DNA from 3 places in the Paracoccus jiaweipingae genome. Region 1 is predicted to be linked to each of the others. Evidence: riboswitches for the same ligand, from Rfam matches in the RefSeq annotation. Region 1 holds a riboswitch; each other region holds the start of a gene.
The links. Region 1 has a riboswitch for cobalamin ahead of ACFXP9_RS10765 (energy-coupling factor ABC transporter permease). Riboswitches for the same ligand answer to the same signal wherever they lie in the genome.
Positions count from the first base shown of each region.

Region 2: linked by a shared signal. The riboswitch ahead of ACFXP9_RS03985 (ABC transporter substrate-binding protein) and the one ahead of ACFXP9_RS10765 (energy-coupling factor ABC transporter permease) in region 1 are both predicted to bind cobalamin.
Region 3: linked by a shared signal. The riboswitch ahead of nrdH (glutaredoxin-like protein NrdH) and the one ahead of ACFXP9_RS10765 (energy-coupling factor ABC transporter permease) in region 1 are both predicted to bind cobalamin.

Region 1 is NZ_JBISBS010000005.1:212,812-220,780, reverse strand. Features, by position in the region: gene cobF (precorrin-6A synthase (deacetylating)) at 1-351, opposite strand, end outside; gene ACFXP9_RS10770 (molybdate ABC transporter substrate-binding protein) at 348-1,181, opposite strand; gene ACFXP9_RS10765 (energy-coupling factor ABC transporter permease) at 1,325-2,002, opposite strand; cobalamin riboswitch at 2,073-2,253, opposite strand; gene ACFXP9_RS10760 (beta strand repeat-containing protein) at 2,355-7,403, shown strand; gene ACFXP9_RS10755 (PP2C family protein-serine/threonine phosphatase) at 7,391-7,969, shown strand, end outside.
Region 2 is NZ_JBISBS010000002.1:101,397-109,365, reverse strand. Features, by position in the region: gene ACFXP9_RS03990 (FecCD family ABC transporter permease) at 1-125, opposite strand, end outside; gene ACFXP9_RS03985 (ABC transporter substrate-binding protein) at 134-1,153, opposite strand; cobalamin riboswitch at 1,290-1,482, opposite strand; tRNA gene ACFXP9_RS03980 (tRNA-Phe) at 1,620-1,695, opposite strand; gene ACFXP9_RS03975 (DNA gyrase inhibitor YacG) at 1,772-1,924, opposite strand; gene ACFXP9_RS03970 (ribonuclease E/G) at 1,921-2,967, opposite strand; gene ACFXP9_RS03965 (Maf family protein) at 2,964-3,533, opposite strand; gene infA (translation initiation factor IF-1) at 3,762-3,980, opposite strand; gene ACFXP9_RS03955 (FliM/FliN family flagellar motor switch protein) at 4,068-5,285, opposite strand; gene ACFXP9_RS03950 (ATP-binding protein) at 5,341-6,183, opposite strand; gene tatC (twin-arginine translocase subunit TatC) at 6,176-7,024, opposite strand; gene tatB (Sec-independent protein translocase protein TatB) at 7,026-7,547, opposite strand; partial or broken gene ACFXP9_RS03935 (twin-arginine translocase TatA/TatE family subunit) at 7,642-7,845, opposite strand.
Region 3 is NZ_JBISBS010000003.1:73,059-81,027, reverse strand. Features, by position in the region: gene ACFXP9_RS06510 (cytochrome D1 domain-containing protein) at 1-183, shown strand, start outside; gene ACFXP9_RS06505 (sirohydrochlorin chelatase) at 167-871, shown strand; gene ACFXP9_RS06500 (hypothetical protein) at 868-1,107, shown strand; gene ACFXP9_RS06495 (nickel/cobalt transporter) at 1,149-2,150, opposite strand; gene ACFXP9_RS06490 (DUF1007 family protein) at 2,135-2,809, opposite strand; cobalamin riboswitch at 3,009-3,198, shown strand; gene nrdH (glutaredoxin-like protein NrdH) at 3,292-3,516, shown strand; gene nrdI (class Ib ribonucleoside-diphosphate reductase assembly flavoprotein NrdI) at 3,595-3,978, shown strand; gene nrdE (class 1b ribonucleoside-diphosphate reductase subunit alpha) at 4,026-6,131, shown strand; gene nrdF (class 1b ribonucleoside-diphosphate reductase subunit beta) at 6,157-7,131, shown strand; gene ACFXP9_RS06465 (MlaE family ABC transporter permease) at 7,279-7,969, shown strand, end outside.

The DNA of each region.
Region 1 (7,969 bases):
GGCAATGCGCAGGGTCGAATCATACAGCGACGGATCGCCCCACACCAACAGCGCGACAGTGCCGTCACAGCCACCGATGGCGCGCAGCCACTGCGCCGCGATGGCGTCGTGCCAGTCATGCACGCCCTGCCGGTAATCGCCGCTGGAATCGCGGCGCGGCATGGTAAAGGACGCCCGTGGCACATCGGGCGCGACCCGGTCCAGAATGGCGTGGCGGATATGGGCCAGATCCTCTTTCCCGGTGCCTTTTTCAGGGATCAGCACCAGATCGGCGGCGGCCAGCGCCTGCGCGCCCTGAAATGTCAGGTGGTCGGGGTTGCCGGTGCCGATCCCGATCAGACACAGCTTCATCGCCGCCCCCCCGTTTGCACCCGCCCCACGGCAAAGCCGTAATCGGCCAGAATGGCCTGACCGTCGGGGGACAGGATGAACATCGCCAGTTCGTGCGCCTCGGGCGGGGCGCCGCGCATGACCGTCAGGCCATAGCTGGCGCCGACGGACAGGGCCTCGGGCAGGGGCAGAACCTCGAGCGCGGGGGTGTCGGCGCTGGCCCGCATGGCGTTGGTGCAATAGGTCAGAAACAGGTCGGCGCGGTGTTCGGTCATCACCCAGCCATACAGGTTGCGCCCCTGCGGCGGCGTGGCGCTGTCCGGCCCGCCGGTCAGTTGCAGCGCCTTGGCCTTCAGCGCCGCACCGGCATGGGGGCGCAGGGCCTCGGCCCGGTCGAACAGCCGCCAGGCGTAATCGCCCGCCGGGTCCGCGCCGGGGGTCGCGGTGCCAAGCCGCAGCGCCGGGTCCAGCATCGCATCCAGCAGCGTGTCGGTCGTCAGCCCCAGCCCCGGCTGCGCCAGCGCGCACAGGCGGTTGCGCGCAAACACCACCACCGGCCCGGACAGCCCGGCATCGTGCAGCGCCCCCGGATGCGCCATATTGGCCGAGGCAAACAGGTCGGCCGGCAGCCCCTGTTCGATCTGTTGCCGCATCAGCCCGGACGGGCCGAACCGGGTCTGCACCGGCTGATTGGTGCTGTCGGCAAAGACCTGTGCCACATCGCCAAGCGCGGCGGTCAGGCTGCCGGCGGCGACCAGCCGCACCGGCGGCGGTTCGGCCCCGGCGGGGCGGGGGGCGGCCAGCGCCGGGCAAAGCGCAAGCCAGAACAGGGCGGCCAGCAGTCGGGACATGGCGAAACCTTTGCGACAAGGGCCGGGGCGGCGGTGGGCGGGGACCGGCGGCCGGTCGGCAGTGACCGGGCCGGGCATGGAAAAAGGCGCGCCCTCGGGCGCGCCCTGATCGTAAACGGTTGTGACAGATTTGTGAAATCCTGTCAGGCGCTGTGATGCAGGCGATGCGTGACCCAGCCGGACCCGGCCAGCCCGTGCAGGGCCTTGGCGGCGGCCAGAACCGCCAGATCGGCCAGCGGCTCGACAATGATGACCAGCATATAGGCACCGCCGAAGGTCACGATGCTTTGCAGGTTTTCCGACCCGAAACCCTGACCATACAGCGCCCAGAACGCCACCCATGCGACCACCCCGGCCTGATAGGTGGTCGACAGCGCCAGCGCCTGACGATAGCGCAGATCGACATAGGGCGTGTGCGGGGCGATGATGCGACGGGCCAGCGCCTCGACCGCGAACAGCGGCACCAGCAGCGTGGTCACGTTCATGCCGTATTGCGGCAGGTCGAAGGGCGCAAAGAACAGCCCCTGCACCAACAGCCCCAGCGCCAGACCGATGGCCGCGGGTGCCGCGCCAAGGATCAGGAACAGGGTTGAACCAAGGATGAAATGCACCTCGGACACGCCGACGGGGTAATGGGGCAGGATCTCGAAAAAGGTCAAGACGGCGGCGGTGGCGATCAGCGCGCGGCCAGCAAGCGAGATGGCGCCCTGTTCGCGCACCGCATCCACGGATTGCTTGAGGACATAGGCGGCGGCCGTGGCGGCCGTGGCATAGCTCAGCACGATTTTCGCGCCGGCGACCAGTCCGGGTTCGATATGCATGTTCATCCCTCCGTGCCGTCATCCCCGACGGCGAAATATTTGGGGCCGGAAAACCGGCAATGGGCGCGTGGCCCTGTGGCAGGTGACGGCAGGTCTCCTGACTTGCGGGTCGTGGCGGGCAGCAGCCTTCCCAGCCGGGGCCAGTGGCGCGTTGCGGCCCGCTGGCCGCTTACAGTTGCGGGGGCAGTCGCGGCATTTCACCGCGTTCCCTTTTCACCCCTTGGCGGGGGACCGTCATGCGCGAATATCCGCTGGCCGCGCCGGAAAGGCAAGCAAAACTGGCCAGACCACGTCGCGCGCTGACAGGCGTTTCACGCCCTAGTATAGCCGACATAATGGTGTTAAACCGCTGGTGGATGAATACGAGGGCGCGATGCGGGGCGGGCAGGGTCGTTTTTCAGCATGGGTCTTGGGCGGCGCGGCGCTGTCATCCGGGCTGGCCATGTGGCTGGCGGTGTCGGGACCGGCGCTGGGGCGGGTGGCATTTCTGGACAATGGCGCCGGTGACAATGCCGGGCTGGACCCGGTCAGCGGACCGTGGAACCTGACCGATGCGGTCTGGGCCGATGCGCGCGGTGGCGGGCATCTGGCCTTTGCGCCGGGCGATGTCGCGGTGCTGGCCCCGCCGTCCGGCGATGCCCCGGTGGTTCTGACGCTGGATGGCGATATCGCCGTTGCCGGGATGCAGGTGCAGGGTGGCACCTATCGGCTGGGTGGCGGGCGGCTGGTCGCGCCCGCGGGCGGGGTGGCCGAATTGCGCTTTGCCCCGCCATCCCCGTCGCCGCCCGGCGAGGTCGTGCCGGTCGAAACCCCGTCAACGGATCTGCCTGTGCCGATGGTCGTGCCGACGATCCTGCGCGGCCCGCGCCTGATGGAAGGCCCGGCCGAACCCGAGGGCGGTGCCACGCCGTCCGGCACCGGCGACCGCGTCGGGGGGCCGCCGCTGGCGCGGCTGTTTATCGACAGCGCCCTGTCGGGCAGTTTCGCGGTGTCCGGGCCGGGGATGGTGACCTATGCCGGGCAATCCGACGCGGCGGTCGATCTGCGCATCGCCGCTGACAGCATCTTTACCCATGCGGGCCAGACCACGGGCCGGTTGCGCAATGCAGGCACCCTGTCGGTGCAGGGCCGCCATCAGGGCGATGCTGACAACAGCGGCACGCTGAACATCGCCGGCACCGTGACCGGCACTGTCAGCAATGACGGCCATCTGGCGATGGGCGGCCAGATCGGCGGTGGGCTGGTCAATCGCGGCACGGCGCATATCGCCGGGCGGATCGGTGGTGTGCTGGACAATGCCGCGCGGGCGGTGCTGTCGCTGGCGGGCGATCTGGCGCTGGACCGGCTTGAGAATGCAGGCACGGTCAGCATCCGCCCCGAGGCCCGCATGACCGCCCGCACCGGCATTTCCAATTCCGGCACGCTGACGGTGGCCGGGGTGCTGGCGGGCGATGTCGATCAGGCGGCGACGGGGACGCTGCGGCTGACCGGGCGGCTGACCGGGGCGCTGGGGAATGCGGGCCGGGCAGAACTGGCCGGGCGGATTACCGGCGACCTGACCAATCTGGAAAATGCCAGCACCAGCCTGACCGGCGATCTGGTCGCGGCGGGCATCCGCAATGCGGGCAGGGTGACGGTGGGCGCGGGGCAGGTGCTGACCGCGACCGGGGTGGAAAACACCGGGCAGATCGACAATGGCGGTCGCCTTGCGGGCGATGTCGTCAACCGGGGCCGGCTGGTTAGCAGCGGCGTTCTGGCCGGGGCGCTGGACAATCGCGGACAGGCCTGGATCGCCGGTCGCGCCGGTCGGGTGACCAATGCGGCGGGCGCCGGGATCGGCATCACCGGCAACACCCGGATGGAAACGCTGGCCAATGCGGGCGACCTGACCGTTGCCAGCGGTGCGCGGCTGGCGGTGGCTGGGGGGATCGGTAATCAGGGCCGCCTGACCAGCGACGGCCTGCTGGTGGCTGATGTGGTCAATGACGGCCAGTTGACGGCGCGCGGCGGCGTCTCGGGGCGGCTGACCAACCGCGGCACGGCCACGCTGGCGGGCAGCACCGGCGCCATCAGCAATGAACGCGGCGCGGATCTGACCGTCAGCGATGCGTTGACCGCGACCCGTCTGGACAATGCCGGTCAGGTCACCGTGGCGCGCGACCGGCGGCTGGCCGTCACCGGCCCCGCCACCAATACCGGGCGCATGGCGCTGGCCGGCACGCTGGAGGCCGACCTGCGCAATGCGGCGGGCGGCAACCTTGGGCTGGATGGCGGCCAGATGGCCGGGACGCTGGACAATGCCGGTGTCGTCGGGGTGCAGGGGCAGGCCCTTGTGACCGGCGATGTAATCAACCGGGGCAGCCTGATCCAGACCGCGCGCGACAGCGTGCTGCGGGTTGGCGGGTTGTTTCGCAATGCCGGGCGGGTCTCGGACGGGGGGCTGGGGCGGTTTCGGATCATCGCGGACCGCATCGTGCTGGAGGCCGGATCGCGCATCACCGGCGCGGTCGAGATGTCGGGCCGGGCGCGCAACCTTGGCAAGATGCGGATCGACAAGCCCTCGGTCATTTCCGACGGGCTAAGCAATGCCAGGGGGGCCGATCTGTCGATCCGCGACCGGCTGGATATGCAGGGCAGCGATCTGGACAATGGCGGCACCGTGATCGTGACCGCGACCGGGGTGCTGGCCGGGGCCGGGCAGGTCACCAATCGCGGGCTGATGCGGGTCGATGCCGGGGGCAGCGCCAGCGCGGACCGCTTTGGCAATACCGATGGCGGGCGGCTGGTGAATGGCGGCACGCTGACCGGGCAGGTGGTGAATTCCGGCCAGATGACCAACCGCGCCGGGGCCACCGTTCAGGGCGATCTGTTCAACGGTGGCACGCTGGTTTCCGACGGACAGACTACCGGGCTGCTGGAAAACACCGGCAGCGCGGCGCTGTCGGGGCAGGTCGGGCGGCTGGTCGGCAAGGCCGGTGGCACCATCCTGACCCGTGGTCAGCTGACCGCAGGCAGCGTGGTGAACGAAGGCGACCTGCTGGTGCGGCGTCGCGACCGGCTGACCGCGACCGGGGGCGTCGATAATCGCGGCACCCTGACCGTGAATGGCGGCCTGACCGGCAATGTCGATAACAGCGGCCGGCTGGAGGCCTCGGGCGTGATCACCGGCGATATCGACAACAGTGGCACCCTGATCAGCCGCCGCCGGATCGCGGGCGATCTGGACAATCGCGGCGAGGCGGTGCTGACCGGGCGTGCCGATGATGTCACCAACCGCAAGGGCGGGTCGCTGACCGTCACCGGCGATCTGCGGCTGCGCAGCCTGACCGGGCGCACGGGTGGAACGATCACCGTGACCGGGGATGGCGCGCTGGCGGTCGACAGCCCGGTGCAAAATGGCGGCACGCTGGTCAATGACGGCGATCTGCGCGGCGATGTCCGCAATACCGGCACTCTGACCGGGACCGGGCGGTTTCAGGGCGATGTGCTGAACAGCGGCACCGCCCGGCTGGACGGCACGGTGACGGGCGATCTGTTCAATGCCGGCGATCTGGCGCTGCGGGGCGGCACGGTGCAGGGCGTTCTGGGCAATCGCGGCACGGCACGGCTGTCGGGCCGGGTGGGGTCGCTGCGCAACGACACCAGCGGCAAGGTCACGATCGAGGGCGATCTGTGGACGGGCGGCCTGTTGAACCGTGGCACGGTCTGGGTGCTGGCCGACAGCGTGCTGACGGCCCGCGATGGCGTCGATAACCGGGGCGAGCTGGCCGTGGCCGGGGGGCGCATTGACGGGCAGGTTCGCAATGGCCGCGACGGTGTGATCAGGGCCGGTGGCCGGACCCGGATCGGGCGCCTGCCGGTCCCTGACGCCCCGGCGCCGGGCCTGCCGGGGCGCGATGCGCTGTCCGCCACTGGCCCCGCGGTGACTGGTCCTGCGGTGACTGGCCCCGCGGCCACCGCCGGGCCCGGATTATACAATGACGGTCTGGTCACCCTCAGCAACGGGCGCGCCACCGACCGGCTGGTGGTTAATGGCGGGCTGACCGGGAATGGCAGCTATCGTCTGGACCTTGATCTGGCGCAGCGCCGCGCGGACCAGATCATTGTGCGCGGCGGCGCGGTGAAAGGGCATTTGTCCTTTGGCTTTGACGTGCTGACGCTGGACCCCGGTTATCGCATCGGAACGCGGGTGAAGGTGCTGGATATCGACGCCGCCTATCGCAGGCAAAGCGATTTTACCTATCGCTTCGACCCGGTCGGGGCGGCGAATGAACGCATCGTCTATTCGCTGGATCAGGACGCGGCCAGTGGCGATCTGGTCATTGTCAGCCAGACCAACCCCGCCATCGGCGCCCTGTTTGGCAATATTGCCCTGACCCAGTCGCTGATCGGGTCGGTGATCAACCGCCCGTCCAGCCCCTATGTCGTCGGGCTGGCCGCCAACCCCGGCGAACGTCACTGCGGGCCGGGTGCCTGGGGTCGCGCCGTCGGCGGGCGGGCCGATGCCACCGGGTCGACCGGCAATGGCATCAACCGCTTCGACAGCCAGATCAGCGCCACCTATACCGGGATGCAGGTCGGTGCCGATCTGGCCTGCGCCGACCGGCCTTTGCAGGGCTGGAACATCGCGCTGGGGGCGATTGCCGGGGTCAATAGCGGGCGCACCAGCCAGCCGGTCTATGCCATCGACCCGTCCAATTCGTCGCGGCTGACCTCGGTTCTGGCCAGCACGACAAGGGCCGATTTCACCCAAAGCTATGCCGGGGTCTATGTCAGTGCCACCCGCGGGCAATGGGCCGCCGACCTGCAATACCGTTACGAGAACACCGATTTCGACCTGCGCAACAGCCCGGTGATCGGGGCCGGGCTGGGGCTGAATGACAGCCGCTTTTCCAGCCGCGCGCGCACGTTCAGCGGCTCGGTCAGTTATGCGTTCAGCCTGCCGCAGCAGGGCTGGCAGGTGGTGCCCACCGCCGGCTTTGCGGTGACGCGGTCGCAATCGGGGTCGGTCCGGTTCGACGACGGCTATCAGCTGGATTTCCGCGACAACACCACCCGCGTCGGCTTTGCCGGGGCCAGCTTGTCGCACAGCCGGGTGCGGCCATCGGGCGATTCGGCGCTGACCACCTATGCCACGGTGACGGTCTATCGTGATTTTACCAAATCCATGCAGTCGGTCTTTTCATGGCAGGGCCACCCCGAGTTCGAGCCGCAGATGCTGAGCTCGGACCATCTGGACACCTATGGCGAGCTGAGCCTGGGGGCGAATTACCTCAAGGTGCTGGATGCCGGCAGCGCCCGCGCCCCGCGCCAGTTCAGCGCCAGCGGACGCATCGACCTGCGCCATGGCGACCAGTTGAACAGCGTCGGCATCAGCGGGCAGGTGCGATGGCAGTTCTAGGCAGCGGTATCGGCGTGTTCTGTGCCCCCTGCGATTGCGGCGGCGGGGCCGATCAGGTGCCGACCGACCTGCATATCGCCTGCGGCGGATGCAGCCATCGCGGCAAGATTCGCGACACGAACGAGGACGACATGCTGTGCCTGCCCCGCGCCGGGTTGTGGCTGGTGGCCGATGGCATGGGCGGGCATCGCGGCGGCGATGTCGCCAGCGCCATGATCGCGGCGCAGGCGGCGACGATGGGGGTGCCGGTTTCCGCACAGGACCAGCGGGCGCGGCTGGGTGACCGGCTGACGCGGGCGCATGACGCCATCCGCAGCCATGCCGACCAGCGCGGGCTGGACCAGATCGGCGCCACGGTGGCGGCGCTGACGGTGTTTGGCAGCGCCTTTGCCTGTGTCTGGGCCGGTGACAGCCGGGTCTATCTGTGGCGCGATGCCGATCTGATCCGCCTGACCCAGGACCACAGCGAGGTTCAGGCCATGATCGCCGCCGGCCTGATGTCCGAGGAACAGGCACGCCGCTGGCCGCGCCGCAACGTGATCACCCGTGCCGTGGGCATCGGCCCG
Region 2 (7,969 bases), on a different contig from region 1:
TGATTGGCCAGCGCGGCACGGATGGCCGCCGGGGTAACCGGGGTTTCGCCAAGCGCCACCCCGGCCAGCAACGCCAGAACCAGCCCCGCCAGCCCCAGCCCGGCCCAGATTGCGGCAGCCATCATGCTGCGGCTCATTTCAGGTCAAAGCCATCCAGCGCCTGCGCCAGTTCCTCGATCGCGGTGATGTTGCGGATTGACGGGTCCATCGAATGCGCGTCCAGCACCACGATGCGGTTGTTTCTGACCGCGTCGATCTGGCTGGCCACCGGGTCGGTTTTCAGGAATTCCAGCTTTTTGTCCACGTCATCGGCGTCAAAGCGGCGGCGGCTCATTTTTGCGACCACGATGATGGCGGGGTTGGCGCGGGCGATGGTTTCCCAGCCCACGGTCGGCCATTCCTCGTCGCTTTCGATCACATTGCGCAGCCCCAGCGCCGCCATCATGTAACCCGGCGGGCCTTTGCGCCCGGCGACATAAGGATCGCCCTGAAGATCGGCCGAGGAAAACCAGAACAGCGCCGGTACATCGCGCACCCCCAGCGCGCCCGCCTTGTCGATGGCGGCCTGTTCGCGCTGGCGCAGCTGATCGACCAGCGCCTCGCCAGCTTCGGGGTGGTCAAAGATGCGGGCAAGGTCCCGAACGCCCTGATACACGCTATCCATGCTGAACATCGCCGCGCGGGTCCCGTCCGAGCCTTTGGAATTGTCCTTCCCGGCACAGTCGGCGGCCATGATATAGGTCGGGATACCCAGATCCGCGAATTGTTCGCGCGTGCCGACCACCCCCTGCGGCCCGACATACCATTCATATTGCGACGCAACCAGCCCCGGCTTTTTGGCGACGACGCTTTCAAAGCTGGGGTCGTTATCTGCCATCCGTTCGATCCCGTCATTGAGGGCGCGATATTGAGGCAGCACATCGGTAAACCAGACCGAGGTCCCCTTGACCTTGTCGCCCAGACCCAGCGCATACATCGTCTCGGTCGCGGACTGACCGATGGTCACGGCGCTGTCGGGGGCGTGGTCAAAGCTGACCTGAACGCCGCAATTTTCCAGCGTCAGCGGATAGGTGGTCGCGGCCATGGCCGGCAGCGTGGCGGCCAGAAACAGCCCGGCAGCGCCGGCAAGGCGCAGGGTCGGAAAAGCGGTCATGAATGATATTCCCGGATTTGCGGCAAGGCAGGGAAAGATCGCCGGATCATGCCGTATCGCCCCGCAAATGCAGGGTCCGGCATGGCGGGGCCGCAGGGAAACAACATCTGGCACCTCTCCGGGCGCCCCGCCCGGTTCAAGCTAAACGATGTCGGCAGGTCTCCTGACTGGCGGGTCGCGGGGACTGGCGGCCTTCCCATGGGCAAGCCCACAGTGGCATGTCGCTGGTTCCTCGCCGCCTACAGTTGCGGGGGCAGTTCCGGTTCGCGGCAAAACCGCGGCGGATTCCCTTTCAATTCCTTACGGAAACCGACAGCTAAAGCCTGTAACCGCTTGGCCCCGCCGATGCAATGGCCCGAACGCGCCGCCATGCCCCGCACAGGCCGTAAGGTCGACGCGAAAAGACCGGTCTGAACCAGACGCAAACGATTGCGGGGCATGTTTCGTGTGTGGGGGGGGGGAGAGGTGGTGCCCGGAGGCGGATTCGAACCACCGACACGCGGATTTTCAATCCGCTGCTCTACCAACTGAGCTATCCGGGCATCGCAGCCTTGCGGCTGGCGTAGGCGGGTAGGTAGCCGACCCAGCCGGCCCTGTCCAGCCCAAAATCGGAAAAAATCAATCCTCGGTTTCGGGTGTTCCCGCCGGCTCGCCGGGGATGGCGTAATCGCCGCGCAGCCAGCGCGCCAGGTCAATGTCGGCGCAGCGTTTCGAACAGAACGGCCGCAATTTCGGGTCGGCGGGTTTGCCGCAGATCGGACAGCGGGTCATGCGCCCTCGGCCAGCCGTGTCAGGGGGACGCGGTCGCGCTTGCGGTTGACCTCGAACAGGCCCATGGCCGTCCAGCCGATGACCGTCATCGCGCCGCCTTCGGGGCGGGCGGCGGCGCGCAGAACTTGTTCGATGGTGCCACGGTCGCGCTTGGAAACCGGGGCAAAATCGACCACCACCTGCCCGCCAAGCCCGCGCAGGCGCAACTGGCGCGGCAGGTCGCGGGCCATGGCGATATTGGCCTTCAGCGCGGCGGCGGGGGAATGGTCGCTGCCGGTATTGACGTCGATACAGATCGCGGCCCGGGTTGGTTCGATAAAGGCGAAGGCCCCGCCGCCAAGATCAACCCGCGGTGACAGCAGGGCATCAACCGCTTCGCTGGCGCCGCTGTGGTCAAAGGCATCCGGCCCATCCTCGATCCCGTCGGGGGCGGGGTCGGACCAGTCCTGCCAGGCGGTATCGGTAGGTTGGGGCGCGTCCAGCAGGATCTGCGGGTCCCCGGCCAGATCGGCGGTCAGCGCCTGCGCCAGGTCCAGCAGCGGGGCCAGTTCAGCGGTGATGTCGGCGTCATCGGCATCGGCGGCGGCGCTGCGGATGATGACGCCAGTCGTGCTGTCATCGCCGGGGTGCAGATCGCGCACCAGATCGGACAGCGCGGTGCGCAGCGCTTCATCCTTGATCTGGCGCGAAACATTCACCCCCGGCGCACCGGGCGTCACAATGACATGGCGCCCGCGCAGCAGGAAACGGTCGCTGACCGGAACCGCCTTGCCGTCCTCGGGCACGCCCGAGACCTGCACGATCAGCGGCTGCCCCTCGCGCAGGCCGCCCTTGCTGCGCAAAAATCCGCGCTGCCCCTCGGGCAGGCGCAGGAACACGCCGCCCTGTCCCTTGACCAAGCGGTCGACGATGCCACGGCAAATGGTGCCGGGCGGCAGCGCGGTCAGCGCGTCAGGGGCGATGATCAGCTGGTCCAGCTGACGGTCAAGGAACAGGGCCGCGGCGGGGTGGCCGCGCCATTGGCCGATAACAACATGTTTCATGCGGGGTGTTCCGGGTGCAGGCCGGCCGAGGCCAGCAAGGCAGAGGTTTCGGCCAGCGGCAGGCCGACAATGGCGGTGAATGAGCCTTGAATCCAAGGGATAAAGGCCGAGGCAGCACCTTGGATGGCATAGCCGCCAGCCTTGCCCTGCCATTCGCCGCTGTCCAGATAAGCGTCGATTCGGGCGGCGGTCAGCGGCAGGAAACGCACGGTGCTGGCCACGATCCGCAGGCGCGTCCGGGTTGCATCGCGCAGCGCAACGGATGTGATGACGCGGTGCCGACGCCCCGACAGCAATTGTAAAAAGCGACGCGCCTCGTCGGCCGTTTCGGGCTTGCCCAGAATGCGCGGGCCAGCGGCAACGACCGTGTCGCCGGCAAGGACCAGTTCATCCGGGCCGTGGGCGACGGCCAGCGCCTTTTCGCGGGCCATGCGTTCGGCAAAGGCGCGCGGGGGTTCGCCGCGATGCGGTGTCTCGTCAATATCGGCGGGGGCGATGCGGGCGGGGCGATAGCCGATCTGCGCCAGCAGCGCCAACCGGCGCGGGCTGGCCGAGGCCAGAACCAGAGACCGGTCATCACGGGCTGGGTCAAGGCCGGGCTGTGGCCCGCGTTCAGGGGCCGGCGCGTGACTGGCCGCGGCGGTCCCGGCCTGACCGGGGGCTGCCAAGGCTTCCCCGCTGCCGGTGGCCGCGACCACGGTTGCGGCCGATCGGGCGTCAGGGATTGGGTCGTCTTGTGTCGCCATTATGCGCCCCTTTGGGCTTGCGCCCGCCAGGGGTGGCGCAGGCCGCGATTATTTAAAGCGGTAATTGATCCGGCCCTTGGTCAGGTCATAGGTGTTCATTTCCACCTGAACCTTGTCCCCTGCCAGAACCCGGATGCGGTTCTTGCGCATCTTGCCTGCCATATGCGCGATGATTTCATGGCCGTTCTCAAGCTCGACCCGGAAAGTCGCGTTGGGCAGAAGTTCCTTCACGACGCCGGGGAATTCGAGCATTTCTTCCTTGGCCATGGTCACTCCGTCCATTATCGCCCGCGACCTTGCGGGCGGGGACTACATGCGCGTTTGCGGGCCGGTTTTCAAGTCTTAACCGCTTTGTCAAGTGATCTGCATCGTCATCGGCATCATGTCGTCCTCTTCCTCAGGCGGGTCCATGGTTTCGGCGGCAATGTCGGGGCGGAACTGATCGGGGTTTTCCAGATCCTCGATCGGGGGTTCGGGCCAGTCATCGGGGGGCGGGTCTGCGGATGCGATGTCACCCGGCAGATCGGTCTGCGATGCCGCCTGTGCGGTGGGAAAAGCCGGCTGATCCGCGCCGGTCCCGGCCTCAACACTGTCGGCAGGGCGCAATCGCAGGGCGTGAAAACCCTCGGCCTCGCCAAGGCTGCCAAGGGCCAGCAACTGACCTGCCCGGCTTTCCAGCCGCACATTGCTGATCGCCTGATGGGGCAGGGGAATGCAGTCACCCGGTTTCAGCCGCCGCAGATCGCCCAGTTTGATACGGCGCCGCGCCAGCATTGCCTGCAATTGCACCGGCGCGGCGCGCAATGATTCGTGCAGGCCCACCGCCCCAGTCCCAGCCTCAGTCCCAGTCCCGGCCTGTCTGGCCGGCGCCGGTCCCGGCAGGCCGGGGGGCAAGGCACTGAGGGTGCCGGTGGCTGACACGCCCGCCCGCGCCCCCGATGGCAGAACCGGGATGGCGATAATGATCTGGCCATCGCGCTGCCCCCCCTCACCATAGCGCAGGGTCAGTTGCAGCACCTGATAGCTGCGATCCTCGAGCAGCAGCAGCAGGGGGCGTGGGTCATCCATATGGCTGGCATAGCGATAGCCCGCAAAGCTGGTCGTATCGGCATGGTCGTGCAGCGCCGCAGATAATTCGCCCAGACTGCGATTGATGAAATCAGCGCACAGGGTGGCATCGGTGCGCGTCGGGCGTCGATGGGCCACGCTGCGCGCGGTGACCCGTCCAAGGGTCTGCATTTCCAGAAGCGAGGCCACGGTGGCCGGACACAGCGCCAGAACCCCCACGGAATCGGCATCCGATTGCAGCACCGCCAGCAGCGCGCGTTCCGGCAGCAATTCCCCGATTTCCGCCAGACTGCGCGCGGCGATACGGGCCGATTCCACATAGACCGGCATCCTGAGGCTTTTCTGTGCGGCCTTTGCAATCGCCTCGGCCGCCAGATGGTCGGCACCGCGCGGGACCGGGGTGGCAGGGGGCGCCGGGGGCGCCTGATCGGCGCGGTTCTGGTCACGCGCGCTGACCCAAGCGGCCAGTGTCCCGGTCTGATGCTGATCTGTCGCGTTGGTCATGATGGTCCGAATCGTCCTGTTCGGGCCACCGTCGCACCAAAAGGTTGAGATTCAGTTACCGCGTCAGCGAAATTCCACGCCGTCCGGCCAGATCGGTGAAATATTGCCACGCCACACGCCCCGAACGCGACCCGCGCGTGGCCTGCCATTCGATCGCCTCGGCGCGCAGGGTGTCGTCGTCGATGGCCACGCCACAGGCATCGCAATAGCCGCGAATCATCGTCAGGTAATCGTCCTGCGAACAGGGATGGAACCCCAGCCACAGCCCGAAACGGTCCGAGAGCGAGACTTTTTCCTCGACCGCCTCGGCCGGGTTGATGGCGCTTGAGCGTTCGTTTTCGATCATGTCGCGCGGCATCAGGTGGCGCCGGTTCGAGGTCGCATACAGCACCACGTTTTCAGGGCGCCCGGCAATGCCGCCATCCAGAACCGCCTTAAGCGATTTGTATTGCGCATCGTCATGCGAGAAGGACAAATCATCCGCGAACAGCACGAAACGCTTGTCGGACCGGCCCAGAAGATCCAGCAGGCGACCGACGCTGTGCAGGTCTTCGCGGGCGATCTCGACCAGCACCAGCGGCAGGCCCTGCGCCACCGCATGGGCGTGAACGGCCTTGACCAGCGACGATTTTCCCATCCCGCGCGCGCCCCACAGCAGGGCGTTATTCGCGGCATGGCCGCGCGCGAATTGCAGCGTATTGGCCAGCAAAGTGTCGCGGGCGCGGTCGATGCCGACCAGCCGGGCCAGATCGACCCGCGCCACCCGCGCCACGGCGACCAGCCGGTCAGGGTCGGGATGCCAGGCATAGGCGGTGGCGTCGCGAAAATCGGGCGCCGGGACGGGCGGCGGCGACATGCGTTCCAGCGCCGCGGCAATGCGGGTCAGCGGATCAGTCATCTTCCCCGTCCCACAGGCCCTGTTCGCGCAATTCGGCCTCGCGGCGGCGCTCGATCCGGGCGACCAGCTGGATCGAGATTTCGTAAAGCCCATAGATCACGCTGAACAGCACCACCTGCGACACCACGTCAGGCGGGGTCACGATGGCGGCCATGACCAGAATCGCCAGAACCGCATATTTGCGCACGCTGGACAGGCCCTGCGCCGAAACCAGACCGGCCTTTCCCAGCAGCGTCAGCGCCACCGGCAGCTGGAACGACAGGCCGAAAGCCAGAATGAACTTGCTGGTCAGGTCCAGATATTCGCTGACCGAGCCTTGAAAGACGATCCCCGCCAAGGGATTGTCAGGGCTGGGGGCGGTGTCATCCGGCAGCGCCAGCGGACCCTGCTGAAAGCCCAGGAAAAAGTCATAAGCCATGGGCAGGATGACGTAATAGGCAAAGGCCGCGCCCATGAAAAACATCACCGGCGAGGCGATCAGGAAGGGCAGGAATGCCTGTTTTTCAGACCGATACAACCCCGGTGCCACAAACCGCCACAACTGATAGGCGATGATCGGGAAGGCCAGAATGAACCCGCCAAGAAAGCTGATGCGGATGGCGACGAAAAAGCCCTCTTGCAGCTTCAGCAGGATCAGGCCGCATTCCTGATTGCGGACCTCAAGCGCGTGACAGATGGGGCGGGTCAGGAAGTTATAGATCGGGTTCCAGACCGTATAACACAGCACCATCGCCACCACGAAGGCCAGCGCCGACCAGATCAGCCGGGTGCGCAATTCGGCCAGATGCTCGATCAGCGGGGCCGAGCTTTCGTCGATCTCGTCCGGGGTTTTGGTGGCCACGTCAGTCGTCTTTCATGTCCGAACGCCGCACGGCCTTCAACTGGCGGCGGCCCGGCGCGGGGGTGCCATGCGCGGGCGCATCGGCATCCGGCAGGGCGGGGTGGGGGGCGCCGGTCCGAGGCGCGGCAGTCTGCGGTGCTTCGGGGCTGCGGGCCATGGCCGGGTCAGGCGACAGCGGCACGACGGGGTCAGGCTGTGCTGGGTCTGGCCGGGCCGGGGCGCGGGCCGAGGGCACCTTGGGGTCCCATTTCTCGAACCGGTCGGCGGCACGGTCCAGCGCATCCAGCCCCATCTTGCGCGAACTGGTCAGATCCTTGACATCGCGCAGCGTGTTGGCGGCATCGTCAATGCCGCTGGACCGCGCCGCGTCTTCCATGGCCGATGAAAACTCGCGCGCCATGGACCGGGCGCGGGCGGTGATCCGGCCAAGCGTGTGAAACATGCGCGGCAGGTCCTGCGGACCCACCACGATCAGCGCCACGACGCCGATCAGCAGCAGCTCGGTCCAGCCGATATCCAGCATGGCCGGAGGCTCAGATCCGGTCGTTGTCGCGCGGCGTCACGTCGCGCAGCCGGGCATCCGCATCGCTGCGCGCCTGGGCCGCGTCGTCCTGAAGCCGGGGTTTGTCGGCGGGCGGGACGGCCTTGTCCTCGTCCGCGGCGCGTTCCAGATCCTCGGTGCCATCCTTGACACCTTTCTTGAAGGCGCTGATGCCCTTGCCGACTTCGCCCATCAGCGACGACACCTTGCCGCGTCCGAACAGGACCAGCACGACGACTGCGATCAGAAGAAGGCCGGGAAGGCCGATATTGTTCAGCATCACTATGCTCCTGATGGCGGGCAAAAGCCCGTGTGCGGCAATATCTAGGGCTTTGTGGCGGTCATTGCAAAGGCGATTTCTTGACGCGGTTGACGCGCCAGACGGGCGCGGCGCCTTGGCAGGG
Region 3 (7,969 bases), on a different contig from region 1:
GCCCATACCGAATTCACCCGCGACGGCAAATATGCGCTTGTCTCCCTGTGGGAGGATGACGGCGCGGTGATCGTCTATGACGCCAAAACGCTGGCCGAGGTCCGGCGCTTGCCGATGCGCAAACCCTCGGGCAAATATAACGTCTGGAACAAGATTACCTTCAGCGATGGCACCAGTCACTGACATAGCAATCATCGCCCATGGCCAGCCCGGCGATCCGGCGCCGCTGCAACAGGCGGTGGCGGCACTGGCGGCGCGGGTGGACGCGCTGTTGCCCGATCTGCGCGTCAGCGGGGCGACGCTGGCCTGCACCGACAGCCTGTCGCGCATCACCGATGCGCGGCTGATCTATCCGCTGTTCATGGCCGATGGCTGGTTCACCCGGGTCGAGATGCCGCGCCGCCTGCGCGCCGCCGGTGTCCATCTGGCCGAGGTCACCGACCCGCTGGGGCTGGACCCTGACCTGCCGGAGATCGGGCTGGATCTGGCGCTGGCGGGGGCGGCGGGGGCCGGGCTTGATCCGGCGCAGACGGCGCTGATCGTGGCCGGGCATGGCTCGGGCCGGGGCGAGGCCGCGGCCAATGCCTGCCGCGGCTTTGCCGATGCCATTGCCGCGACCGGGCGTTTCGCGCAGGTCGTTACCGGGTTTATCGAACAGCCGCCATGGCTGGCCGATGCCGCGCGCCTGCCCGGCCCGGCGCTGTGCCTGCCGTTTTTCGCCACCGCAGCGGGGCATGTCATGCAGGACATCCCCGACGCCCTTGCCAGGGCCGGCATGACCGGCCCGGTGACGCCGCCGGTCGGTCTGGCCCCGGCGGTTCCGGCGCTGGTGGCGCGGCGCCTGTCCGCAGCATGGAAGGACATGACATGACCACCCCGCAACCGGGCCGCTGGCCGCTGTGGAAACTGGCGCTGTTGCTGTATCCCTTCGCGGGCGGCGTGGTGTGGATCAACCTGTTCATGCTGGCGCTGATGGGCAACGCCATCGGTCTGGGCAGCCTTGATCCGGTCCAGTCGGTCCGGGTCGCGGTGCTTTTGGGTATTCCGGCGGCATGGGCCAGCGCACGCTGGGTGCGCGGGCTGATGGATCAGGCTGACGCGGGCTAAGGCCCGTGGGCCCGTGGGTTCGTGGGCCCGTGGGGGCGGCCTCAGGCCAGCCCCAGTTGCAGCGCGGCCAGCAGCGCGATGGCCAGCCCGGCTGACAGCTCGAACAGGGCGGCGGCGATGCGCAGCGCCGGGGCCTGGGTCAGCGTCGCCAGCGCGCCGCGCCGCAGGGTGACGCTGGCGGTTGCCACCATCGCCGTCAGCGCCGCCGTGCCCATGGCCATGACCAGCGCGCCCCAGATGCCGGCGGCGAAAATACCCATCTGCCAGGTCAGCACCAACAGCAACACCGCGCCGCTGCAAGGCCGCACGGCAATGCCCGCGATCAGCGCCGCCATGTCGCGCCAGCCGGTCGCGGCGGCAATGGCCTGTGGGCTGGGGGCATGGGCGTGACCGCAATCGGGGCAGACCGCCGCATCGGCAGGCGCGCTGTGGTGATGATCGTAGTCGTGGTGATGATCGTGGTGATGATCGTGGTGATGATGGTGGTGGTGGTCATGCCCGTGATCATGGCCGCAGGCGGCAGCATGGTGCGGACCCGCCCCGCGCGCCGGGCGCATCCGCCACAACCGCCGCGCGCCCCGCCACAGCAGCCACAGCCCGATCAGCCCGATCAGCGCGAAACTCAGCGGGGCCAGACGCTGTTCGGCCAGCTCGGTCATGTGGCGGCGCGACAGGTTCAGCACCGTGACCCCGGCCCCGACCAGCGCAATCGCCATCAGCCCCTGCCCCAGCGCGGCCAGCGCCGACACCGTTGCCAGCCGCCGCGCCGGAATGTCGCGGGCCAGACCGTATGCGCCGACCAGAAACTTGCCATGCCCCGGTCCCACCGCATGAACAAAGCCATAGCCAAAGCACAGCCCCAGATACAGCAGCCACGCGCCGCCATCGCCCGCCTTCAGCGCGCGCAAGGCGCGGGCCAGCGCGTTCTGGACATCGCGCTGATGCGTGGCCGCCCATTGCGACACCGCCGCCGGGTGCAGCAGCACCCACCCAAGCCCCAGCGCCAGCAGCGCCGCCAGCGCAATGATCAGCGCGCGCCGCATGTGACCTCGAACCGGTCGGCAAAGGCCGCGCCCACATCGGGCATCTGCATGAAGGTGATGGAATCGGTCTGCATGTCCAGCCTGGACAATTCGGCCAGCAATTCCTTCTGGCCGCTGTCATCGGGCTTGCGCCGGGTGATGGTGCAATCGTCGCGGCCCTTGACCACCGGGTCGGCGGGCGTGTCATAGGCCACGAAATAGCTGGGGTCATAGGCCCGCGCCACCACCGGCGCGGCGCGCGTCACCGGCACAGGTTTATGCAGCGGGCGGGTATGGATGGTCAGGATGCGGCCATCGCGCCAGACCGCCTTGTGATCGACAGGCCGGTCCAGCGCCAGCGGCTGACCACCCTGTTCCAGCGTGAAATCGCCCGGAAAGCCCGCTGCCCAATCGACATCATGGCCCGCCCATGCCGCCAGCCGCGCCGGGTCCGGCTCGCCATCGCCGTCGCGGTCCAGCTGCGCGTCCTCGATCATCGAGAGGGAATAGAATTCGTCATACAGCCAATAGACCCGAATCGCCGCCAGCCGCCCCTGCCCGTCAAACAGCAGCGCGAAAGAAGCGTCGATAAACACATGCGGATGCGCGCTGGCGGGCAGACCGCCCGATAACAGCGCGAAAACAAGCGCCAGGGCGCGAAAGGGGCGGCGTATCGTCATGCTGGCGGTGGTAACGCGGCGCCCAGGTGATGGCAATCTGCCACAGGTCGCGATGGGCGTGGGAAATGCGTTTGATCTTTGCCCCAACCCCCTGATATGCGCGGCAATCCCAACCGGCGGTTGCCGCCCGATCAAGCCTGTGTGACAGAAAAGCAGCCGATGGCACACACACGATATTGACAGTTTTGGCCAGTTCATATCTAAATGATGTGGTCATGGTGCCCCCGGATGCCGGGGGTGAAAATGGGAAGCCGGTGGAAATCCGTCGCTGCCCCCGCAACTGTAAGTGGTTTGTCGCCCCGGTTACCACTGGTCCCTTCGGGGGCCGGGAAGGTGGGGTTGACGCCTTCGCCACAAGCCAGGAGACCTGCCATGGCGCGTGATAACCGACACCGGGCGGAGGGTCCGGCGGCGTGGCGCGGGCCTTGGGACCGGCATCATTCCGCTGTGCTTTTTCCGTCTTCAGACCAAGGACCGAACCAATGACGATCACCGTTTATTCGAAACCCGCCTGCGTCCAATGCACCGCCACCTATCGCGCGCTGGAACAGCGTGGGCTGGATTACACCGTCATCGACCTGTCCGAGGATGCCGAGGCCATGGACCGCGTGACCGCGCTGGGGTATCGTCAGGTGCCGGTGGTCGTGGCCGGTGAACAGCACTGGTCCGGGTTCCGCCCCGACATGATCGGTGCCCTGGCGAACTGAGGCACCCAAGGCCGGGCGGGCGGTCCCTGCGGGCCGCGGGCGCGGCGGTGGTTGATCCGCGATGACATGGGTGGGGATATGGGCGGTCTGGCCTATTATTCGACCGCGTCCGGCAATACCCGGCGCTTCATCGAACGTCTGGGATTGCCGGCGCTGGAAATTACCCGCGATGCGGTGATCGACCGGCCCTATGTGCTGGTGGTGCCGACCTATGCCGATGATGCGGGCCGGGGCGCCGTGCCCAAGCCCGTGATCCACTTTCTTAACAATCCCGGCAACCGCGCCCTGCTGCGCGGGGTTATTGCCGGGGGAAACCGCAACTTTGGACAGTTTTTCGCCTGTGCCGGCGATGTGATCACCAAGAAATGCGGGGTGCCTTGTCTGTACCGGTTCGAACTGGCCGGCACACCCGAGGATACCGACCGCGTCAGACAGGGATTGGAACGATTTTGGACGACCTGAGCCTTGACCGCACCGAAGTGCTGACCGACCCGCGCGCGCCCGCGGATATGGATTTCCACGCGCTGAACGCGATGCTGAACCTGTATGATGAAAACGGGCGCATCAATTTCGAGGCCGACCGCAAGGCCGCGCGTCAGTATTTCCTGCAACATGTGAACCAGAACACGGTTTTCTTTCATTCGCTGAAGGAAAAACTGGGCTATCTGGTCGATGAGGGCTATTACGAGGCCGACGTTCTGGCCCAATACAGCGAAGCCTTCATTCAGAAGATCTGGGACACGGCCTATGCCCGCAAGTTCCGGTTCCGCACCTTCCTGGGGGCATTCAAATATTACACCAGCTATACGCTGAAAACCCGCGACGGAAAGCGTTTCCTGGAACGCTATGAGGACCGGGTCTGCATGGTGGCGCTGACGCTGGCGGCGGGCGATGAAACCATGGCCATGAACCTGATGGAGGAAATCATCGCCGGGCGGTTCCAGCCCGCGACGCCGACCTTCCTGAATGCCGGCAAGGCCCAACGCGGAGAGCTGATTTCCTGTTTCCTGCTGCGGCTGGAAGACAATATGGAATCCATCGGGCGCGGCATCAACAGCGCGCTGCAACTGTCCAAACGCGGCGGCGGCGTCGCCCTGATGCTGACCAACCTGCGGGAATCGGGGGCGCCGATCAAGGGCATCGAAAACCAGTCCTCGGGCGTTATTCCGGTGATGAAGCTGCTGGAAGACAGCTTCAGCTATGCCAACCAGCTTGGCGCGCGTCAGGGCGCCGGGGCGGTTTACCTGAACGCGCATCACCCTGATATTCTGCGCTTTCTGGACACCAAGCGCGAAAACGCGGATGAAAAGATCCGCATCAAGACGCTGTCGCTTGGCGTGGTGGTGCCCGACATTACCTTCGAACTGGCCAAGCGCGACGACGATATGTATCTGTTTTCGCCGCATGACATCCAGAAGGTCTATGGGGTGCCGTTCTCGGAAATTTCGGTCACCGAAAAATACGCCGAGATGGTGGATGACAAGCGCATCCGCAAAACCAAGATCCGGGCGCGGAAATTCTTCGAGATCATCGCGGAAATCCAGTTCGAATCCGGCTATCCCTATCTGATGTTCGAGGATCACGTGAACCGCGCCAACCCGATCAAGGGGCGCATCACCATGTCGAACCTGTGTTCCGAGATCCTTCAGGTCAACGAGGCCTCGGAATATAATGACGACCTGTCTTACAAGCATCTGGGGACGGATATTTCCTGCAACCTTGGCTCGCTGAACATTGCGCGCGTCATGGACGGGCCGGATTTCGGCGCCACCGTGGAAACCGCGATCCGCGCGCTGACGGCGGTGTCGGACCAAAGCCATATCGATTCCGTGCCCTCGATCCGGCGCGGCAATGACGAAAGCCACGCCATCGGCCTGGGCCAGATGAACCTGCATGGCTTTCTGGCGCGTGAACGCATCCAGTATGGCAGCGCGGAAGGCATTGATTTCACGAATATCTATTTCGCCACCATCCTGTTCCACGCGCTGAAAGCCTCGAACCGGATTGCGCGCGAACGCGGTGTGTCCTTCAAGGGGTTCGAAGAGTCGAAATATGCCGATGGCAGTTTCTTCGACACCTATACCGAACGCGACTGGCTGCCCGAAACCGACACTGTGCGGGCGCTGTTCGAGCGTTTCGAAATCACCGTTCCCACGCGCGAGGATTGGGCCGAACTGCGCCAGCAGGTGATGGCGGGCGGGTTGTATAACCGCAACCTGCAAGCCGTGCCGCCGACCGGGTCGATCAGCTATATCAACGATTCGACCAGTTCGATCCACCCCATCGCCTCGCGGATCGAGATCCGCAAGGAAGGCAAGATCGGCCGGGTCTATTACCCCGCGCCCTATATGACCAATGACAATCTGGACTATTACAAGGACGCCTATGAAATCGGCGCCGAGGCGATCATCGACACCTATGCCGCCGCGACACAGCATGTCGATCAGGGCCTGTCGCTGACGCTGTTCTTCCGCGACACCGCGACCACGCGCGACATCAACCGCGCCCAGATCTATGCGTGGAAGAAAGGCATCAAGACCATCTATTACATCCGCCTGCGTCAGATGGCGCTGGAAGGAACCGAGGTTCAGGGCTGTGTGTCCTGCACCCTTTGACGCCGCGCACAGGAAAGATGACCCCATGAATATCCAGACGAAAATGCCCCCGATCAGCGCGGTGAACTGGAACCGGCTTCAGGACGACAAGGACCTTGAGGTCTGGAACCGGCTGACCGGCAATTTCTGGCTGCCCGAAAAGGTGCCGCTGTCCAATGACATTCCCAGCTGGGGCACGCTGACGGCGCAGGAACGCCAGCTGACGATCCGGGTCTTTACCGGCCTGACCCTGCTGGACACGGTGCAAAACACCATCGGCGCCATTTCCCTGATGCCCGACGCCGTGACCCCGCACGAGGAAGCGGTGCTGACCAATATCGCCTTCATGGAGGCGGTTCACGCGCGGTCCTATTCCTCGATCTTCTCGACCCTGTGCCTGACCGCCGAGGTCGACGAAGCCTTCCGTTGGGCCGAGGAAAACCCGCATCTGCAACGCAAGGCGCGGCTGATCGTGGATGAATATCAGGCGGCCTCGGACCCGCTGCGCAAAAAGGTTGCCAGCGTATTTCTGGAAAGCTTCCTGTTCTATTCCGGCTTTTACCTGCCGATGTACTGGTCCTCGCGGGCCAAGCTGACCAATACCGCCGACCTGATCCGGCTGATCATCCGCGACGAGGCCGTGCATGGCTATTACATCGGCTATAAATACCAGAAAGCCGTTGAACGCCTGTCCGAGGCCAAGCGGCAGGAGATGAAGGATTTCGCCTTCGCGATGATGTTCGACCTGTATGACATCGAAAGCCATTACACGGCGGAATTGTATGACAGCGTCGGCCTGACCGAGGACGTCAAGAAATTCCTGCATTACAATGCCAACAAGGCGCTGATGAACCTTGGCTACGAGGCGCTGTTCCCGGCGCAGGTCTGTGATGTGAACCCGGCCATTCTGGCCTCGCTGTCACCGAATGCCGATGAAAACCACGATTTCTTCTCTGGCTCGGGGTCGTCCTATGTGATCGGCAAGGCCGTCGCGACCGAGGACGAAGACTGGGATTTCTGATCCCCGCAGGGACCGGCCCGTCCCGGGGCCGGTTCCGCAACGGCGTGCACGGGGCCGGGCGCCACGTCACCGCCCTTCCCGCAAGCGCGGGTTTGACAAGCCGCGCCGGGCGCGCGATCACCGTGAAAACGGTTTTCGGTGCCTGCCATGTCCCCACGCCCCCCGTCCCGGCCCGGCCAGCCCATCGCCGCCCCTGCCGAGGCATCCGGCCTGTCGGTTCAGCGACAGGGCGATGGCGTGGTACTGCGCGGCGATTTCCGGCTGGCCGATCTGGGGCGGTTGCCGGCTGATCTGGCACAGGCACAGCGGCTGGATCTGTCGGGGCTGACCCGTCTGGACACGGCGGCGGCGTGGTATCTGGCCCGGCGCCGCGCACAGGGCGCACAGCTGATCGCCCTGCCCGCCGATCTGACCGGGTTTTTCGACAGCATCGCCAGCGCCATCCCCACACCTGACCCGACGCCCGAAGCCGCACCGGCATGGCAGCGCGGGCTGGCCCGGCTGGGGCAGCTGGTCACCGGCTTTGGCGCATTTTTGTCGGGCATAGCCGAATATACCGGGCGGTTTCTGGCCGGGCTGGCACATTGCCTGCGCCACCCGCGCGATTTCCGGCTGACCTCGCTGGTGTGGCATTGTCAGGAAACCGGGCTGAAGGCGGTGCCGATCGTGGCGCTGATGGCGTTTCTGATCGGGGTAGTGCTGGCCTTTCAGGGCGCCACGCAGTTGCGCCAGTTCGGGGCCGAGGTGTTTGTCGTCGACCTGATCGCCATTTCCATCCTGCGCGAACTGGGGGTGCTGCTGACCGCCATTATCGTGGCCGGGCGGACGGCATCGGCGC